DNA from 2 places in the Alteromonas sp. 5NS40-0096 genome. Region 1 is predicted to be linked to the other one. Evidence: predicted binding sites of a transcription regulator. Region 1 holds the regulator's gene; the other holds the start of a gene.
What was found. Region 1 encodes FliA, which starts transcription of late flagellar genes. Its sites were predicted from a motif close to CTAAAGNTNNNNNNNNNNNNGCCGATA; they were not measured.
Positions count from the first base shown of each region.

Region 2: the regulator FliA is predicted to act here: its motif matches at 3,368-3,394, upstream of pomA (flagellar motor protein PomA).

Region 1 is NZ_BAAJLQ010000003.1:526,418-531,724, forward strand. Features, by position in the region: gene flhA (flagellar biosynthesis protein FlhA) at 1-694, shown strand, start outside; gene flhF (flagellar biosynthesis GTPase FlhF) at 725-2,146, shown strand; gene AC27G9_RS12300 (MinD/ParA family ATP-binding protein) at 2,143-3,015, shown strand; gene AC27G9_RS12305 (RNA polymerase sigma factor FliA) at 3,012-3,740, shown strand; gene cheY (chemotaxis response regulator CheY) at 3,788-4,171, shown strand; gene AC27G9_RS12315 (protein phosphatase CheZ) at 4,207-4,953, shown strand; gene AC27G9_RS12320 (chemotaxis protein CheA) at 4,966-5,307, shown strand, end outside.
Region 2 is NZ_BAAJLQ010000008.1:124,224-129,530, reverse strand. Features, by position in the region: gene AC27G9_RS19445 (DUF1365 domain-containing protein) at 1-282, shown strand, start outside; gene AC27G9_RS19440 (class I SAM-dependent methyltransferase) at 282-1,541, shown strand; gene AC27G9_RS19435 (flagellar motor protein MotB) at 1,579-2,517, opposite strand; gene pomA (flagellar motor protein PomA) at 2,520-3,284, opposite strand; gene AC27G9_RS19425 (exodeoxyribonuclease VII small subunit) at 3,611-3,859, shown strand; gene ispA ((2E,6E)-farnesyl diphosphate synthase) at 3,856-4,755, shown strand; gene dxs (1-deoxy-D-xylulose-5-phosphate synthase) at 4,786-5,307, shown strand, end outside.

The sequences.
Region 1 (5,307 bases):
GATTAAACCTAGCAAGCGAGAGCATGCCCAAACCCTTGGTTACACTGTCGTGGATGCAGCAACAGTTGTTGCCACTCACCTAAGCCAGCTCTTGACCAATAACGCCTACCAATTGTTGGGTCATGAAGAGACCCAGCAGTTGTTGGATATGTTGGCGAAACACAGTCCGAAATTAGTCGAAGGACTGGTACCAGATATCATCCCGCTCAGTACTGTGGTGAAAGTGTTGCAAACCTTGCTCTACGAGGGTGTGCCTATTCGCGACATGCGTACCATAGTGCAAACGCTGTCTGAATACGGCCCTAAGAGCCAAGACCCTGATGTCCTAGTCTCTGCTACCCGAATTGCGCTCAAGAGATTGATTGTTCAAGAAATAAGCGGTGGGGCTCAAGAAATCCCCGTCATAACTTTGGCGCCAGACTTGGAACAGATGTTGCACCAGTCACTACAAGCGGGTGGAGAAAATGGCGCTGGTATCGAGCCTGGACTTGCTGACCGGATGCAGCAATCGTTACAGCAAGTTAGTCAACAGCAAGAATTAGCCGGAGAGCCGGCGGTGCTGCTGACGTCGGGAATGTTGAGGCCAGTACTGTCTAGATTCCTGAAAAATGCCGTGATGGGACTGCATGTCTTGTCTTATCAGGAAGTGCCAGATGATAAGCAAATTAAAATTGTTAGCTCAATAGGTCAATAATCTGACAGCGATTGAGAAAAGAGGTTGGGAATGAAAATTAGACGTTTTTTTGGCAAAGATATGCGAGAGGCGCTAAGCCTTGTAAAAGCCGAGTTAGGTCAAGACGCCGTTATTATGTCGAATCGCAAAGTCGCTGACGGCATCGAACTCGTCGCCGCGTATGACAAAGAGCCAACACCCAAAGTGGCACCTAAAAACGAATCGTTTTCAGGAAAACCTGTTCCGACGTTGAGCGAGATTATCGGTGACGATGGTCCCGATAGTCTTAAAGCGCTATTGGAGAAGCAATCTCAGCAATCGATGCAACAACCTCACACGTCAACACAAAGACAGCCAGCACCTCAGCCATCGGTTCAACCTCATTCTCAGCCCCGAGCCCAATCTCAACCTCGAGGTATGACACAACCGGCAACCAAGCCCGCACATGAACCCGAACTTTTTTCAGCCGATGCGCTTGTCGACTCAAAAGTTAATGAGGTGAATGATGGCTTTGACGATTTCTCCCAACCGTCACAATCGTTAAAGCAAGGTGAATTAGACAGCATTAAAGAAGAGCTAGCCTCTTTGCGCAGCGTGCTTCAACATCAAGTTGCTGACTTAATGGAAGCGAAGCAACGCCGCCAGCGTCCTACCTTGAGGTATTTGGCACAGCGACTTGAAGGAATGGGGATTAGCCGAAGCCTAGCCGAGCAACTCGTAAATTATACGCCAGCGGATTGTACTGAACGAGAGGCTTGGCTATACGTTTTAAAACTTTTAGCTAATCGCGTGAATGTTTCTGGTAATGATATCCTGTCTCATAGTGGTGTGGTCGCGCTTGTAGGACCCACTGGCACAGGTAAAACGACAACAGTTGCTAAACTTGCTGCTCGTTACGCGCAGAAATACGGTGCAGACCAGGTAGCGATGATTACTATCGATACTTATCGTATTGCCGCTTTTGAGCAATTGGCTACTTATGGCAAAATCATCGGTTGTGTTACGCGAAAGGCACAGTCAAGTGAAGAGCTTGCTGACCAGTTGTTCCAGTTGCGTCACAAACGCCTTATTTTAGTGGACACTGCGGGCTTTAGTCAGCGCGATAGTCGTTTAATTAAACAGTTGACGAACTTTACTCAGGCTAATACGCAACCCATTAGACAATATTTAGTTGCACAAGCGAGTACGCAATATTCAGCATTGCAGCATATATTTGATGCATACGAGTCGGTAAAACTTGATGGATGCATATTCACTAAAGTCGATGAATGTTATAGTCTGGGCGAAGCATTAAGTGTTGCCATCGAGCGCCAAATTCCGGTGAGTTATGTCACCGACGGACAGCAAGTCCCTGAGGACATTAAAGTTGCTGATGGAAAATCTCTCGTATCTGCTGCCGCAAAGCTTTATAAAAAGTACGGATTGAATCATACTAGAGGCAATCATGTGGTAAATGCAGCACGAGCAGTATGATCGAAGATCAAGCGAGTAGCTTACGAAAGATGAATCAATCACGGTTAATCAAAGTTATAGCAGTCACCGGCGGTAAAGGTGGCGTAGGAAAAACAAACATCACGTTGAACACTGCCATTTCGATGGCAAAGCAAGGTAAACGCGTGATGGTATTGGATGCCGACTTGGGTCTGGCAAACGTCGACGTTATGTTGGGATTACGGGTGGAAAGAAACCTGTCCCATGTCTTGTCGGGCGAATGCACACTGGATGATATTCTTATCACCGGCCCTCATGGCATCAAGATCGCTCCAGCAACGTCTGGCACACAGTCTATGACTGAGCTGTCGCCGACGGAACATGCTGGCTTAATTCGCGCTTTCAGCGAATTGCGCTCTCAAATTGATGTACTCATTGTGGATACCGCGGCGGGCATTTCCGACATGGTATTGAGTTTCTCAAAAGCATCTCAAGATATCCTTGTTGTGGTCTGTGATGAACCCACTTCCCTGACAGATGCGTATGCATTGATTAAACTCTTGAACAGAGAGCACGGCGTATTCAAGTTTAAAATTGTTGCGAATATGGTGAGGGATGTTAGAGAAGGGCAAGAACTCTTTAGCAAACTGTCAAAGGTAACAGGGCGTTTCTTAGACGTGGCACTAGAGCTAGTGGCAACGGTTCCCTTTGATGAAAACATCCGTCGCTCAGTGAGAAAGCAAAAGGCGATAGTTGATGCTTTCCCCAGTTCTCCAGCGTCTATGGCCATCACTCAGCTTGCAGCTAAAGCACTACAATGGCCAATCCCAGCTCAGCCTGGCGGACATCTGGAGTTCTTTATTGAACAGCTTATCTCGAATAAAAACAGTGTGGCGGGTAATCAAGGGTGAATAGCAAAGCAGCTGCTTACCAACAACAAGTCGATAAAGCGCAGCTGGTAGAGCAGCACGCTTCTCTTGTTAAACGTATTGCACATCATTTGATGGCAAGATTACCGGCAAGCGTATTAGTTGATGACCTTATTCAATCCGGCATGATCGGCTTGCTGGAAGCTGCCAAAAATTTTGATGGTAGCAAAGGCGCGAGCTTTGAAACTTTTGCCGGTATTAGGATTCGCGGCGCTATGCTCGATGAAATCCGAAAAGGTGACTGGACGCCTCGCTCTGTGCACAAAAACAGCCGAGCTATTACAGAAGCGATCAATCAGGTTGAGAAAGAAACCGGTCGTGACGCGCGAGACGCCGAGATTGCAGACAAGCTAAATGTGCCGATCGCGAGTTATCACCAAATGCTCGGTGAAGTGAACGCGGGCAAGTTGGTGGGTATTGAGGACTTAGGCGTCTCTGAGGATGTTCTGACTACCGATGATAACCGCGGAAATGACACGCCTTTAGAAGATTTAATGCAGGGCGCTTTTCAAAAAGCGCTCGCACATGCTATTACTACATTACCAGAACGTGAAGCTATTGTGCTTTCCTTGTACTATGATGAAGAGCTGAACCTCAGAGAAATAGGCGAAGTACTCGAAGTCAGTGAATCAAGAGTGAGCCAAATACACAGTCAGGCCATGCTAAAACTCAAATCACGAATGCAGTCATGGCGGACTGGTGAATAGAACCACGAACTAAACGATAACAATTTAACCCCTCAGTGGAGGCCATTTTGGATAAAAATATGAAAATTCTTGTGGTAGACGACTTTTCTACTATGAGACGTATCATAAAAAACCTGTTGAAAGACTTGGGCTTCTCCAATATCCAGGAAGCAGATGACGGTAGCACTGCATTGCCGATGCTCCAACAAGGTGATTTTGACTTTGTTGTAACTGATTGGAATATGCCTGGAATGCAAGGTATTGATTTGCTGCGCAACATTCGAGCTGATGACAAGCTCAAACATTTGCCAGTACTCATGGTAACCGCCGAAGCCAAAAAAGAGCAAATTGTTGCAGCGGCGCAAGCCGGCGTAAATGGTTATGTTGTTAAACCATTCACAGCAGCAACGCTAAAAGAGAAACTTGACAAGATTTTTGAACGTTTAGGTTAATCCAGGCGCTCCTGAAATAATAAGAGGATAACTGGATGTCAACAAACTCTAACGTCCCAATATCGCTCGAAGAAGCAAAGCAGCTCGTCACGTATTTGGAGCAAGGTGATAACGAAGCGGCTAACGCTTTGTTGGAAGCCGCTTCATTGAAAGAGTCGATCGAGCTTTTTGCGGAAGTCGGTAAGCTGACTCGTCAGCTCCATGACTCTTTGAACAATTTCCAATTGGATGAGCGCATTGCAGGTCTTGCGAATCAAGACATTCCTGATGCACAAAGCCGCTTGACCTACGTTATTGAAGAAACGGAAAAAGCTGCCAACACGACAATGGATGCGGTTGAGGCAAGTATGCCTATCGCTGAAAACTTGTCGGAGCGCATTAGCCAAGTGATGCCTGAGTGGAAAAAGCTCATGTCTCGCGAAATAGAACTGGGTGGCTTTAAGTCATTGTGTACCGAATTGGACCAGTTCCTTGAGCAAACGTCTGCCGATTCGACCAAGTTGACCAGTTTGTTAACTGAAGTGTTAATGGCACAAGGCTATCAAGACTTAACGGGCCAGGTTATTCGCCGTGTTATTGAGCTCGTAAAAGAGGTCGAAGACAGCCTAGTTAACATGCTCACAATGTTTGGCGAAAAAGAAGTCTCTAATTTTGCTAATAAAACTGAGAAAAAGAACGATAAAGTAGAAGCAGAAGGTCCAATTATTGACGCAGAGTCGCGTGATGATGTTGTTCAAGGTCAAGATGATGTTGATGACCTTCTGTCTAGCTTAGGTTTTTAGGGGAGCAGGCGCATGTCGTTTGATGTGGATGAGGATATTTTACAGGACTTCTTAGTCGAAGCAGGCGAGATCTTGGAACAGCTCCAAGAGCAACTGGTAGACTTGGAAAACAATCCTGAAGATGCAGATTTGCTAAATGCCATATTCCGCGGTTACCACACTGTGAAAGGTGGCGCCGGATTCTTGTCGTTGACAGAATTAGTGGAGATATGTCACGGTGCGGAAAATGTTTTTGACATAATGCGTAATGGTCAACGCACATTGACCCCAGAGTTGATGGATGTCATTTTGCAGGCCACAGACGTGGTCGTTGAGATGTTTGAGCGCGTAAAAGCGCGCGAACCTCTTGAGAGT
Region 2 (5,307 bases), on a different contig from region 1:
CCATTTAACCCTCTCGACATGATGTACAAATGGCAAGTAGCCCAACCCAGCGATACGTTATCGCTTTCAATGGAATGCCATCAATCCTCGAAGCATTTTAGTGCTGGCATGAATTTGAGAAAAATACAGTTGAACTCTGTGTCGTTACGCAACGTATTGATTGCTATTCCCAGTATGACAATTAAAACCGTCTGGGGAATTTACTGGCAAGCGTTAAAGCTTTGGTTAAAGCGGACGCCAATATACGCGCATCCAGCTAACAGTCATCAGGAACAAAAATAATGTCTTACGGCGAACAAACCTTAACTCCTACTAAGTCATCGCTTTCTGCAATGGAACGGTTTTGTAAATCCACGTTTTTAAAAGTGCTAAGAGAACTTCCGCACGGTCACATTACGGTAAAAGAAAACAATGAACCGGTATTGATCGCAGGAGACAAGTCTTCTGACATTCGTGCTGAAGTTAACATTCTTGACCCGATTGCATACAAAAAGCTCTTGTTAGGCGGTAGTGTTGCGGCGGGTGAAAGTTACATGGACGGTCTATGGACAAGTCCTGACCTCACCCAAGTTATTCAGATTTTTGCGCGTAATTTATCAACGCTCGATGAGTGGGAAAATAAGTTTAAGTGGTTGTCTATGCCATTTCTCAAGGTGCAACACTGGCTGAATCGCAACACCCAAGCCCAAGCCAAGAGAAACATAGAAGCGCATTACGACTTGGGCAACAAGCTTTACACACGTTTTTTAGACAACACCATGATGTATTCGTCGGCCATTTATCCCGATCCCAATACCTCTCTTGAGGGTGCACAAAACCACAAACTGAAAACAATCTGTGACAAACTGCAACTCACAGAAAACGACCACCTGTTGGAGATTGGCACAGGCTGGGGAGGGCTCGCCGTCTTTGCCGCCAAGCACTACGGATGCAAGGTCACGACCACCACAATATCAGAAGAACAATACGCGTATGCTCAGGCATGGGTCGAAAAAGAGCAGCTAGGCAATCGAATCACGTTGCTCAAGAAAGACTATCGCCTGCTAGAAGGCAAATTCGATAAACTCGTGTCGATAGAAATGATTGAGGCCGTCGGTAAACGGTTCTTGGGTAACTTTTTTACTAAATGCGCGTCATTGCTCAAAGACAACGGGCTCATGCTACTGCAATCTATCACCATCGATGACAGACGTTATGACAGCTACGCCAATAATGTGGACTTCATTCAAAAGTATATTTTCCCTGGCGGCTTCTTACCGTCTCAATATGAAATTAATGCCCATCTGAAGAAATACAGCGACTTTAACATTCGCGACTTGCACGATATTGGCCTTGACTATGCCAAGACGCTGAAAGATTGGTATGTCGCGTTTTCTGCGAGTGAGGAAAAGCTGCTTAAAGATGGCTATGACGAGCGCTTCATGCGTATGTGGGAATACTATCTCAAATATTGCGAAGGTGGCTTTTTAGAACGTACGATTAGTACAGTTCAGCTGGTACTGAGTAAGCCTCAATACACCCAGTCACTAACCCGTGCTTGATTGCAAAGAATCTAAGCCCGGCCAGTACCGGGCTTTTTTATGAATCTGATTCGCCGTCTACCACAGAAATTGGTTTAGAGAATATTGGCTTGCCTTGGTTGATATTGATTTCCACTCGACGATTTCGCGCCCTGTCTGCCGATGTCGATGCGTCTTCTATTAGTGGTGAGGTCGAGGCTTTACCTACCACTCGCATACGGTTTTCATCGAAACCCGTTGCACGTCTTAGTTCCTCTGCTACCGCCACAGCACGCTGAGCAGACAAGTCCCAATTTGAGCGGTAAAGCTCATTAGAGATTTGCTGGCTATCACTGTGGCCAGATACCTCCACTTCGCCAGGGACTTCAGCAAGTAGCTCGCCAATCGTTCTCAAAATCGGTTTAAACTGAGGTTGTAAGAACGCCGAGCCAGCTGAAAATGAACCATTCTCTTGGATTCTGATCGTGATTTGTTGCCCAAGCGATTCCATCTCAATAGAGCCATCGAGAATTTGCTTCTGAAGTTGTTGAGCTACCTTTTTCATCAATTCTGCAGTTTCAGTTTGATCTGCACTCGCTTCGGCGGCACTGGATTGGTCCGTCGCTGTTTGTTGCGCTTGACCACCCCGTTGCGTACCACGTTGTTTCTGACGACCACCGGCAGAATCTTCATCACCCGCTTGAAACTCCAGCATTTGCTGCGTCATTTCAATGGTTTGCTGTTGAATTGTCTCTATTGGTGTTGGATCGGGGCGTCCAGGTCTAAATTCCATTGCTATGACACTGGTGCCTTTGGGGATATCTTTAACTTCTATTTTATTTTGTACACCAAATGCAAACTTCATCGAGCCTGCTATTTGTTTGAACTTGAGTACGTCCATTTCGGAGAACGCCAACAAAAGTACAAAGAAGCACATCAACAATGACATCAAATCGGCAAACGTCCCCATCCACGCGGGAAGGCCTTCGGGGGGACATTTGGGGCATTCGTCTTCCATACCTATTCTTCCTCGCCCGTAGCCCCGCGTTTACTTTCCGCTAGGTAGTTTTTCAAGATCCCTTCAATAACTCTCGGGTTTTGTCCATCGGCTATACCTACAATGCCGTCAAGCACCAGAGATTGGTTGATTTTTTCTTCCTCTGCTCGGTTGTTTAGCTTAATTGCCATTGGCAAACAAACAACGTTTGCAAAGAAAGCACCGTATAGTGTTGTCAACAAGGCAACGGCCATTGCTGGCCCGATGGCTTTAGGGTCATCCATGTTCGACAACATGGCAACCAGTCCAATCAAGGTACCGATCATCCCCATGGCAGGCGCGACATCGCCCATATTTTTAAAGATGGTGGCGCCGAATTCGTGGCGCTGAGTGGTCATTGAGATATCTTTGGCCATAGTCTCGCGGACGACATCAACGTCGTGGCCGTCCACTAACATGTCTACACCTTTTTGCATAAAAGCATTGTCTATTTCGGCTTCCTCGAGTGCAAGAAACCCACCCTTACGCGCGGCATCAGCCATTTCTACGATTTTTTCAATGAGTGCTTCCGGTGTGTCAATTTTGAACATGAACGCTTTACCGGCGATTTTACCAGCACCAAAAAACTGACCTAGAGTGTATTGGGAAAGAACCACGAACAAACTACCACCGAATACAATGAGGACTGACGGAATATTGATAAACATCCCTAACTCGCCACTCATCAACATAGACATGACGACAAAACCAATCGCGCCCAACATACCTATGACGGTTCCTAAATCCACGCCTTAATCCTCATATTGCCCGATGACATGTGTTGACTAAAATGTAGTCTACACACAACCATTTACTCCAGATTGTTTTATATTATCGGCATTTGCGTAAAAATCTATAACCGATCCTCTTGAAAAACGTACCTGAGTGATGAAAAAGTACAACTCAATCGCATTTGATTCGCTTTTTTTAGACAATGAACGAGTCAAATTGCACTTATTGTGTGTGGCAAAACGCCAGAAAAGCAGTGAATGTAGACTAAAATGACAAACCATTTGACCCCTTCCCGCCCCTCAGTTAATGTGCCCGTCACAGTTTGATTTGAGGACTTTCTATCGTGAGTGATGGAACTAAAACACCCCAGACTTTTGAACAGTCATTAGCCGAGCTAGAATCGATTGTTAAAGAAATGGAAAACGGTGATTTACCACTGGACGACGCACTGGCCAAGTTTGAAAGAGGCGTAACCCTCTCGAAACAGAGCCACCAAGCTTTGCAGGCGGCTGAGCAAAAAGTGCAAACATTACTCGCCGATCAAAATGGTGAAGCGCTACAGGACTTTGACAACAGCGCAAGTGAACTATGACAGAGAACCAACTCTCCGCTTTTCACCTATCTGTAAGAAACAATATAGACAAGCGACTTGATGAGCTAGTGTCTTCCTTGCCTGATGTGGCACCTACCTTAAAAGAAGCAATGTCATATTCGTTGCTAGTAGGTGGTAAGCGCATGCGTCCATTGTTAGTAAAATTGGTAGGGCAGTGTCTATCAGTACCCGAGAGTGATACTGACGCCATTGCCACCGCCATTGAATGTATTCACGCCTATTCACTGGTGCACGATGACCTGCCGGCAATGGATGATGACGATTTGCGACGTGGTAAACCGACGTGTCATATTGCTTTTGATGAAGCCACGGCGATATTAGCGGGTGATGCGTTGCAAACACTCGCATTCAGTCATATTGCCGACACACCACTGTCAGATTATGGCAACGCACAAAGGGCTAAACTGATCAGTTGTTTGGCGACGGCAAGTGGTTATCTCGGTATGTGTGGCGGCCAGGCTATTGATTTAGCATCCACGGGCCAAACCATTGATATCGCAACCTTACGACAACTACACAACATGAAGACAGGTGCACTACTAAGAGCATGTGTTGATATGGTTGCCATAGTCAGCCCAAATCTTAAGGAAGACGAAAGGTCAGCGTTGCAAGGTTTTGCCCGTGCAATGGGTTTGGCCTTCCAAATACAAGATGATATTTTGGATGTGACTGGCGACACGCAACGATTGGGCAAACCCCAAGGTTCAGATCAGGAACTGGGGAAAAGTACATTCCCTGCCCTGTTGGGATTGGATGGTGCAAAAAAAGAATTAAACCAGTTGCACCAACAATCACTACAAGCATTACGTGCTTTGCCTTACAATATCGATAACTTATTAGCTTTTTGCGACCTTATGGTAAAACGAGACCATTAGGCTGGTCGCCTTTATTGCTTAGAAAAAAGAATGACTTTAGATTTATCCCACTACCCTACTTTGTCGCTTGCGCCAACGCCCGATGAGTTGCGCAAGTTGCCACAAGAACAATTAAAAACGCTCTCTGACGAGTTGCGTCAATATCTGTTGGCATCGGTCAGTCAAAGTAGTGGCCATTTCGCTTCAGGGCTTGGCACAGTCGAGCTCACCGTAGCGCTGCACTATGTGTATAACACACCTTTCGACCGCGTGATTTGGGATGTTGGCCACCAAGCCTACCCACACAAAATTCTAACTGGCCGTGCCGAGCGCATGTCTACAATACGCAAGAAAGATGGGCTACACCCCTTTCCTTGGCCGCCAGAGAGTGATTACGACACCTTTGCCGTAGGCCACTCTTCGACGTCGATAAGTGCCGCATTAGGTATGGCTGTTGCGGCAGAGAAAGAAAATGCAGGTCGAAAGGTCGTTGCTGTAATTGGTGATGGCGCTATGACGGCTGGTATGGCGTTTGAAGCCATGAACCACGCTGGTGATATAGACAAAGATATG